2 regions of the Peribacillus sp. 05N428 genome follow, and region 2 is predicted to be linked to the other one. Evidence: a T-box and tRNA genes for the amino acid it is inferred to sense, from the RefSeq annotation. Region 2 holds a T-box; the other holds one or more tRNA genes.
The links. The T-box of region 2 lies ahead of argS (arginine--tRNA ligase). A T-box ahead of a tRNA ligase gene usually reads a tRNA of that ligase, here a tRNA-Arg.
Positions count from the first base shown of each region.

Region 1 (5,291 bases), on a different contig from region 2:
ATGATGTCAAGGATGTCATCATTGCAACGGATGCAGGCCGTGAAGGGGAACTTGTTGCACGCTGGATTCTCGAAAAAGCGAATGTGAAGAAGCCGGTCAAGCGGCTTTGGATTTCCTCTGTAACGGATAAAGCGATCAAAGATGGATTTAAAAATCTGAAAGATGGCAAGGAGTATGAAAATCTATTTGCCTCTGCTGTAGCAAGGGCGGAAGCGGACTGGATCGTTGGGATGAACGCGACGCGTGCCCTAACGACCAAGCACAATGCCCAGTTATCCTGCGGGAGGGTCCAAACGCCGACACTTGCGATGATTGCAAAAAAAGAAGAGGAAATAAAACAATTCCAGCCTAAGAAATATTATGGCGTTTCGGCAATTGCAGAACCCAATTTGCGCCTCGTCTGGCAAGATGCCCAATCAAAAGATATCCGCACATTTGATAAAAACAAGGCAGAAAAGGTTCTTGCAGCCGTTAAGGGGAAAAGTGCAGAAGTGGTTGAAGTGAACAAGGCACATAAGAAAAGTTTTGCCCCTTCCTTATATGATTTAACAGAACTTCAACGGGATGCCAATAAGAAATTCGGCTATTCGGCGAAGGAGACGTTATCGATCATGCAGCGCTTATATGAAAGCCATAAGGTCTTGACTTATCCAAGGACGGATTCACGCTTTTTATCAACGGATTTGGTTGATACGCTAAAAGAAAGATTACAGGCTGTAAGCATTAAACCATATGCCCAGTATGCATCAAGGATCCTGCGCAGCCCGATTAAAACAAATAAATCGTTCGTGGACGATAGCAAGGTTTCTGATCACCATGCAATCATCCCCACTGAGCAAACGCCGCTACCGGGAAAACTGAGCGACAAAGAATCGAAAATCTATGATTTGGTCGTTAAAAGGTTCCTTGCTGTATTGATGCCGCCTTTTGAATATGAACAAACGACCATCACCGCAAAAATGGGGCAGGAGACGTTCATGGCAAAAGGGAAGGTCATCCTGAAGTCAGGTTGGAAGGAAGTTTATGATCACCAATTCGATGAGGAAGAAGCTAAAGATGGCCTTGCGGAGCAACTGCTTCCGAACGTTCAAAAAGGTGACAGTTTAACCATTTCGACTGTGAAACAAACAGAGGGTGAAACGAAACCGCCGGAACCATTCAATGAGGGGTCGCTTCTTTCGGCAATGGAGAATCCTGCTCGTTTCATGGCAGGGGAAAGCAAAGAGCTCATCAAGACTCTTGGTGAAACTGGCGGGATTGGAACTGTTGCAACACGTGCGGATGTTATTGAAAAACTATTCAATAGCTTCCTGATCGAGAAGAGAGGAAAGGGTCTTCATGTCACCTCAAAAGGAAAACAACTTCTTCAATTGGCACCTGAAGACTTGCGTTCTCCAGCTTTGACAGCTCAATGGGAGCAAAAGTTAACTGCGATAGCAAAAGGAAAGCTGCCAAAACAGGCTTTCATCGGTGATATGCGCGCCTACGCCAAAAATATCGTCCATGAAATCAAAAATAGTGATCAAAAATTCAAGCATGATAACGTGTCAGGAACGAAATGTCCTGATTGCGGCAAGCTGATGCTAGAAGTGAATGGTAAAAAGGGAAAAATGCTTGTCTGTCAAGATCGTGATTGCGGCCACAAAAAAAGTGTTTCACGTGTAACAAATGCCAGATGCCCGCAATGCCATAAAAAGATGGAAATGCGCGGTCAAGGAGAAGCACAGACATTCACCTGTAAATGCGGTTTTCACGAAAAACTATCTTCTTACAATAAACGAAGAGGGCAAAATAAAAATCAAAAAGTATCCAAAAATGAAGTATCCAATTATATGAAAAAGCAAAATAAAGAAGAGCCGATCAATACTGCATTGGCAGATGCCTTGGCGAAACTGAAATTCGATAAATAAAAGTAAAAGGATGGAGCAATCGCTCCATCCTTTTTCGGTATATTCCTGCTTCGACTAAATTTCATTCAGTACGGTGCCATGTAATTCATATTCAAGTGTTTTGTCAGTGTGTGTGTGTTTATCCGAATCTACTCGTATGAGCGTACTGAATGGCTTCTGATCACCCGGACTGAAAATTGCTTCATCATTCTCTGGATTCCATAGGCTGTAAATACTCATGATCGTATCTTCCTCCTTTGGATGAGAAGACTAGTAATTCCCATGTTTGATTATCATCCAACTCTTCAATTGACTCTAACGCTGATCACCGGGACTAAACACCGCTGCGTCATTCTCTTTGTTCCATTGGCTTCTGATTGTACTCATCATGCACTATCATCTCCTTTGGTGAGAATGTCTTACAGTATTTGTATACCCGGATGGGACAGGTTAAAACATATATTTCAAAAAAAAATGATTATATCCCGAAATCAGTATTTGTATTTATCGACGTGATAAATAAGACTTTTTTTACTATCAAACAGTTTGTATTCTTGTTCGCCAATATTTCCAACCTTTATGCATAGTTTTGCAATCAGGTTTTATATCTATATGGCTTGATGAAAAAATTTAGCCTTGAGACCTGTGTTTTCTCCATCAAAAAATCAATTGTTCTTAACCAACAGAAAAAAACCCCTGTTACTCCGCGGAAGGACCGCTTGTAACAGGGGTTTATAATTAGCGTCCCAGATAGGAATCGAACCTACGACCTACAGCTTAGGAGGCTGTCGCTCTATCCTGCTGAGCTACTGGGACATATATTAAAGTCGACGACTTATTTATTATATTTCTTATAGGCAAACTTTTCAAGCTAATAGCACATAGTTATGAAAAAAAATCCTCATAAATGTTTAGCGCATCGCAAAGCTCTCGTTTTTCCTCTTTTTTCATTAAATGGAATACTTTATTGTCCATTGGTTTTCTGGTACTATTATACTATAAAAAAATCAGGAGAATGATAGTGAAAAAATATAGAGTTTTAAGGATGGCGGCATTGCTGGGGGTTTTGATTTTACCTGGATGCACACAAGGGATTTTAGAGGGGATAGGCACAAAGACGGCTGCACCGATTGCGGAAGATGACATTGAAGTGGCCGAAGCGGCTGAGAATGGGAGCGGGCAGGATTCGGAGGGGCAAATCGATACGGGAGACTGGATAAAGGCCGAGTCCCCGGTCCAGCTTCCGATTTTGATGTATCACAGCATTTCCCAAGGTAATGGCCTTCGGGTCCCAAGGGAGGAATTCCGATCACAGATGGCTTGGCTTCGGGAGAATGGTTACTATACATTATCCCCTGAAGAAGCATTCCTCGTTTTAGCCGAGAATCGGATGCCAAGTGAGAAGTGCGTCTGGCTTACTTTTGATGATGGCTATACAGATAACTACACGGAGGCTTTCCCGATATTAAAAGAAAATGATATGAAAGCAACTGTCTTCATGATCGGGAAGTCCATAGATAAAGGTCATCACCTGACTGAAAATCAAATGTTGGAGATGAGCAGGGATGGGATTTCGATTGAAAGCCATACCATCAACCATTTGGAGCTGAACCGCATGACGGCAGAGCAGCAAGAAGCGGAAATGGTTCAGTCGAAGGTGCTGTTCGACCGTATCCTCGACCAGGACACGACAGTGCTTTCCTATCCGGTTGGCCGGTATAACGAAGAGAGTCTCAGGCTGTCAGAAGAAGCTGGATACAAAATGGCAGTCACTACCGAACCTGGGGGAGCTTCAAGCGACCAAGGGATGCATGCTCTGCATAGAGTTCGGATTTCACCGGGGTTATCGATCAATGGGTTTGCGTCGCTGATTGAAAATGCTTCAAAGCATTGAAGGCGGAAGGGTCATTTCGCACTTGTTCAGAAAAATCATATAATAATCGATTCTTACATGGTGTATAATGAAGGCAGTGAAAATTATATACATATGAACGATTTGGTGTCTTAATGACTTAAAAGGGAAGTTGGTGAAATGCCAACGCGGTCCCGCCACTGTATATGGGAGCTGACGGCTGTGTACCACTGTATGAGATATGGGAAGGTGCCGTTGACGAAGACCATGAGCCAGGAGACCTGCCAGAATTCGTACACCTGTAACCTACGCGGATGGGAAGGTGTGTGGCAGACCCTAAGATAGAGTCCGTATTGATATTGTTGCCATGCAAGCATCTTCCGTTTAACGGGAGATGCTTTTTGTTTTGGGGGCATCTTCCAGGATTGGTTTTCTCTGTTAGGTATGAAGAAATTAAATAAAAAGATTGTGGGGAATGAAAATGAAGAAGATTTTTGGTCTGATACTGTTAATGTTACTGACTGCAGGCATGATGGTTGGCTGCGGTGGTGCTGCTGATGAAGGAAAAGAAAAGGAGCAAACGAATCATGCTCAACACGAAGCTTTCCCGATTACGATTAAAGATGCAAGTGGGGAAAAAGTAACGATAGAAAAAGAACCGAAGAAAATCGTTTCGTTGATACCAAGTAATACGGAAGTGGTCTTTGCACTTGGTTTGGGTAAAAAGGTCGTTGGTGTTTCCGACAATGATAATTACCCGGAGGAAACGAAAGAAATTCAAAAAGTTGGCGGAATGGAAATGAACACGGAGCTGATTGTCTCCATGAAGCCTGACCTTGTTCTTGCGCATGCATCAAGTGCCCATAATTCAAATGAGGGTTTACAGCAGCTTAAGGATGCTGGAATAGATGTGCTCGTAGTCAATGATGCCCAAAGCTTTGACCAAGTCTATGAGTCTATTGAAATGATTGGACAGGCAACGGGAGAACATGATAAGGCAAACGAAATCGTTGCGGATATGAAAACGAAGCTCAAGGATATCCAGGAAAAGGCCAAATCCGTAAAGGAAGAGGATAGGAAGACCGTTTTAGTGGAAGTTTCGCCTTCACCGGAAATATACACACCTGGAAAAAATACTTTCATGAATGAGATGCTTCAAACTATTTCAGCGAATAATGCGGCTGCTGAATTGGACGGTTGGGCAAAAATTGATGAAGAGTCGATGATTGCTGCAAATCCTGATGTCATCATTACAACGTATGGTTATTATACGAAAGATGCAGTAAGTGAAGTGAAGGGCCGAAAAGGATGGCAAGACGTAAATGCTGTTAAGAATGGCCAAGTCTTTGATGTCCATTCTGACTTGGTGACCCGTTCCGGTCCACGCTTAATAGAGGGAGTAGAGGAACTTGCCAAATCAGTCTATCCGAACCAATTTGACAACTAAATGGGCGTTTGCTTATTTGATTGCGTTGTTCATTTTGTTATTCGCAATGACGATAGGCATTTCCTTTGGTTCGGTGCCAGTACCGATTCCCGTACTTATACAA
Region 1 is NZ_JBFTMS010000002.1:123,142-128,432, forward strand. It holds gene AC1DIV_RS02265 (DNA topoisomerase III) at 1-1,910, shown strand, start outside; gene AC1DIV_RS02270 (hypothetical protein) at 1,965-2,129, opposite strand; tRNA gene AC1DIV_RS02275 (tRNA-Arg) at 2,632-2,705, opposite strand; gene AC1DIV_RS02280 (polysaccharide deacetylase family protein) at 2,935-3,783, shown strand; cobalamin riboswitch at 3,870-4,044, shown strand; gene AC1DIV_RS02285 (ABC transporter substrate-binding protein) at 4,223-5,188, shown strand; gene AC1DIV_RS02290 (FecCD family ABC transporter permease) at 5,151-5,291, shown strand, end outside.
Region 1: it encodes a tRNA-Arg, which carries the amino acid that the T-box ahead of argS (arginine--tRNA ligase) is inferred to sense. The anticodon was not compared.

Region 2 (5,291 bases):
TCCAGCTGGCGGACTAATGAAAACAAGTGCAGCCGAATTGGTACCGCATGTCGTGAATCATGGAACCTATCATCGCGGCAATATCACGGCCATGCTGCGACAAATGGGTTATGCCTCAACTTCGACGGATTATGGGCTTTATTTATTTTTAAAAGGGGAGTAACGGGCCTTCATTTGCTTACTGATGGGACTGTAAGCATTGACAGTCCTGTTTTTAACGTAAGGCAGCCTGTTATTTTGAAGATAACGAAATCCTATATATGTGAACAGGTTAACCGGTTCTTCCTGGTTGGCCTTTTTTACGTTTGTCACTGGAATTGACTTGTACATGACATTTGTCATCTTCTAGTCATGACACCTGGTACTAATAAAATCAGGTTGGTTTCTTTATACTATGGATAACGACAAATAAAAGGAAGTGCAATTGAAATATGACCTTGCAAAATACGAAATCCTTGAAAAAACAAATTGCTCCTTTTGAACAATCAACGACAAAGCAAAGTATATGGCAGATCATCAATACCCTGGGGCCGTTCATCATTCTATGGTACCTAGCATATATAAGTCTTTCCGTTTCTTATTGGTTAGCCTTAATCCCAGCTGTGTTTGCTGCAGGATTCTTGACGAGAATATTCATCATTTTTCATGATTGTACGCATCATTCATTTTTCAAAGACCGCCGTGCGAATAGAATAGTCGGTACGATCATGGGTGTTTTGACTTTATTCCCGTTTGATCAATGGGGACATGAGCATTCTGTGCATCACGCAACAAGCGGTAATTTGGATAAGCGGGGTACAGGTGATATTTGGACCCTTACGGTAGATGAGTATTTGGCTGCACCGTTTAAACTTCGTTTTGCTTATCGTTTTTATCGTAATCCATTGGTCATGTTTGGTTTGGGACCGATTTATGTTTTCCTTCTTAAAAATAGATTTAACCGTAAAGGTGCTAGAAAAAAGGAAAAAAATAATACGTATTTGACGAATGTCTTAATCGTCGTTTTAGCGGCATTGCTTTGCTTGGCAGTAGGCTGGCAATCTTTCCTTCTGGTACAAGGTTCCATTTTCATGATTTCTGGTTCAATCGGCATTTGGCTGTTTTACGTCCAGCACACATTTGAGGACTCTTATTTTGAAGAAAATGAAGAGTGGGAATATGTATTGGCAGCAGTGGAGGGAAGTTCTTTTTATAAGCTTCCAAAACTGATGCAGTTCCTTACTGGTAATATCGGTTACCATCATGTTCATCATTTAAGTCCAAGGGTGCCTAACTATAAATTGGAAATGGCGCATAATAATACGCAGCCTTTAGAGAACGTTCCGACGATCACTCTTGCAACAAGCTTGCGCTCACTCCGTTTCCGTTTATGGGATGAGGAATCCAAGAATTTCGTCAGTTTCAAGGACATAAAATATTTAACGAAAAAAAGTGTTCCCACTCAAGTGAAATCTGAACTGTAACGTTCATGTATCATTCCAGACTCCCTTAATAATCCTCGGATTTGGGGAGTCTTTGCTTCATATAAGGAACTCGATAAAGGAGAGAACTTAAAAATGATTCGAATTGTCATTGCAGAGAATCAGCAAATGCTGTTAGAGGCAATAAGTTCTCTACTCAATCTTGAAGAAGATATAGAAATTGTCGGGCAAGCCAGTAACGGAGAAGAAGCGATGGCTCTTGTACACCAATTACGGCCTGATGTGTGTATCATGGATATGGAGATGCCTGTAATGAACGGACTTGAGGCAGCAGAAGCATTAAGGTCATTTGAATGCAAGGTGGTCATTTTAACAACATTTCGAAGGACTGGTTATTTTCAACTCGCATTAAAGGCGGATGTAAGTGGTTATTTATTGAAGGATAACCCGGGTGAAGAGTTAGCCTGCTCGATTCGCTGCATAATGGATGGCAAGCGAATATACTCCCCAGAGCTTATTGATGGGCCTTCCAGCCATAATGGCCGGGAAATGGGAGTGTTAGGGCTGTTAGCCGATGGTCCACCATCCAATATTGAGCCGTCCAATCAAAGCGGCACAATTGGGACAGTAAGAAAATATTTTTCGAACATCAAGGATAAAATGAAGTTACCGGCTGGTTAGGATTTGTTTCTTAAATTCTGTTGACACGTTTTTTTAAATTGTGTACGATGGATTAAATTATAATATTGAAAATTCTGTGATGAAGAGAGTAGTTCATTTTGAAATGGAAAGCGAGTTAGGGATGGTGGGAGCCTAATGCAGGTCGGATGAATGAAGCGCACTTTGGAGAAATTTCTTGAAACGTTCAGTAGGGAATATCGGGGAGTCACCTCGTTAACAATGGAAAGTGGCCGCAATTTGTGGCAACTAGAGTGGTACCACGGGAATTCATGCTCTCGTCTCTTATTTAGAGGCGGGGGCTTTTTTGTTTAGGAGGGAAAATGTTGATGAATAAACCAATTGCAGAATTGATTTCAACTGCTTTGAACAATGAAATGCCAGCAAGTGAAATAGAAAAATTAATGGAAAAGCCGAAAATGATGGAGTTAGGTGATGTCGCCTTTCCGTGCTTTACTCTTGCGAAAAAATTCAAAAAATCGCCTCAGGTGATTGCGTCGGAAATAGCCCAACAATTAAACAGTACGTTGATTCAAGAAGTGAACGTAGTGGGAGGTTATCTGAATATCTTCGTCAATCAACAGATGGTGACGGAAAACGTGCTGCAAACGATATTAAGGGAAAAGGATCAGTATGGTTCGATGCAGACTGGAAAGGGAAATGTCGTGATTGATTATTCCTCCCCGAATATTGCCAAGCCTTTTTCCATGGGGCACTTACGCTCTACGGTCATAGGGAATGCACTGGCCAACATTGCCGAAAAAAATGGCTACAATGCCGTGCGTATCAATCATTTAGGAGATTGGGGCACGCAATTCGGTAAGTTGATTGTCGCGTATAAGCTGTGGGGCGACAAAGAGGCAATCGAGGCTTCGCCGATTCAGGAATTATTGAAAATCTATGTGAAGTTCCATGAAAGAGCAGAAACCGATGAATCATTGAATGAACAAGCACGCGCAAGCTTCAAGTCGCTTGAAGACGGGGACGAGGAAGCACTGGCATTGTGGAAATGGTTCAGGGATGCGTCTTTAAAAGAATTCGAGACGATTTATGATTTATTGGGCATCCGTTTTGATTCCTATGCCGGCGAAGCATTTTACAATGATAAAATGGATGCGGTTGTCGGGGAACTAAAAGAAAAAGGCCTGCTTGCCCTATCAGAAGGTGCCTATGTCGTGCAATTGGAAGATATGCCGCCGTGTTTGATTACGAAAACCGATGGTGCGACACTTTATGCCACACGTGATTTAGCTGCAGCCATGTATCGTAAAAAACAGTATGAGGCAAAGAAAACATTTTATGTGGTCGGAAATGAACAATCCCTGCACTTTAAACAGCTCTTTAACGTCATTGAAAAAATGGGGTATGAGTGGTCAAAAGACTTACAGCACGTAGCGTTTGGCATGATGCTAAAAGACGGTAAGAAAATGTCGACCCGTAAAGGGAAAGTCGTGCTGCTTGCGGATGTATTGGCAGAGGCGATCGAAACTGCGAAGCGCAATATTGAAGAAAAAAATCAAGCGCTTGAACAGAAAGAACTGGTTGCAAGACAGGTTGGTGTCGGAGCGGTAATCTTTAATGATTTAAAAAATAACCGCATGAACGATATTGATTTTTCATTAGAGCAAATGATGAATTTTGAGGGAGAAACGGGCCCATATGTACAGTACACATATGCGCGAATTTCCTCCTTGCTTGAAAAAGGTGATTTTAAAGAGCAGGACATCCAATATGACGCTTTAGGCGAATATGCGTGGCCAGTCATCCAGCTGCTGGAGCAATACCCGATCATTGTCCAAAAATCATTTGAACAAGCCGATCCATCACAAATCGCGAAATTCAGCTTGCATGTATCGCGTGCATTCAATAAGTATTATGCACATTCGAAAATCCTAGTGGAAGATGAATGGAAACAAATGAAGCTCTCATTCGCTTTTTCCGTTGCGATCGTATTGAAGGATGCGCTAAGTTTATTGGGAATTTCAGCGCCGAATAAAATGTAATGCATGTCTATAAAAGGAGCCATTTTGATCTTTTCAAAATGGCTCCATAATTTATCAGATAAATCCTGGCATGAACGTAAGCTCTTTTATTTTAGAAGAAAGGTATCTGTCATGGGCTGTCCTTTTTTCTCCCATGTAATATGCAACTTGTACACATGCTCTTTTTTTGGAGGATCTCCCAAATAAAAATCCGTTGATAATGGATTTAATTTTGTAATAGAGCCATCTTCACTTTTTCCTTCTGTAAATCCCTTATGTTCCACTAATGTTTTTCCATTATCAGTAAAGCTTACTTCTTTTATCTTGACCTTGCCACCAGACTTTTGTTGAACATGTCCAATCCATCCGCCAACTGTTTCATCAGAGTTTTTTTTATAATTTGCTTTCCACATACCATTATCAGATGTGCCCCCAATTGCAATACTGGAATAATACAAATAACCTCCGATAGCAACACCCATACATATACCTACAACAAGTAACCATTTTGAATATTTATTTTTCATGAAAAAAAGCCTTCCCCTCTCTGTAACTGTTTATATTATACAATTTTGTTAATGTATTTTAATATGGGGAAATGAAGGAGGCGGGCTGTCAGCTTGGCATTTGAAGTTGGCGTCGATCCATGCGGCTATCCATTTTCAGCGGAAGAAAAAGAATTTGAATAAAATGGATTGACATTCATTGGTAATGTGTTAATATTTATAAAAATGGAACCGGTTCCAAAATTCGCGAATGGATGAATGTAATGGTTAAACAAGAAAACGCAAAGGTTACAATTTACGATGTTGCTAGAGAAGCAGGTGTTTCAAAGACCTCTGTTTCCCGGTATTTAGGGGGGAGATTTGATGAACTCTCTGACAAAACCCGTAAGAAAATCGAGCTGGCGATCAACAAAATGGAGTACCGCCCAAACACGATGGCAAGAGGGCTCAAAAGCAATAAGAGTTATTTGATTGGAATCATCGTGGCGGACATCAACAATCCATATACGACGGCCATCCTTCGGGGGGCTGAGGATATATGCAGCCAGAATGGATATAATCTGATGATTTGCAATTCGGATAATAACCCCGAGAAGGAAAGAGGCTATTTTGATATGCTTTTATCCCATCGCATCGACGGGCTTATCATTCATACGACTGGCGGTAATCACGATATGCTAAAACAGATGCAAGAGCAAAAGACC
Region 2 is NZ_JBFTMS010000040.1:5,362-10,652, reverse strand. It holds gene AC1DIV_RS24265 (DinB family protein) at 1-163, shown strand, start outside; gene desA (Delta(5) desaturase DesA) at 432-1,463, shown strand; gene AC1DIV_RS24255 (response regulator) at 1,557-2,102, shown strand; T-box leader at 2,170-2,388, shown strand; gene argS (arginine--tRNA ligase) at 2,429-4,102, shown strand; gene AC1DIV_RS24245 (hypothetical protein) at 4,189-4,608, opposite strand; gene AC1DIV_RS24240 (LacI family DNA-binding transcriptional regulator) at 4,851-5,291, shown strand, end outside.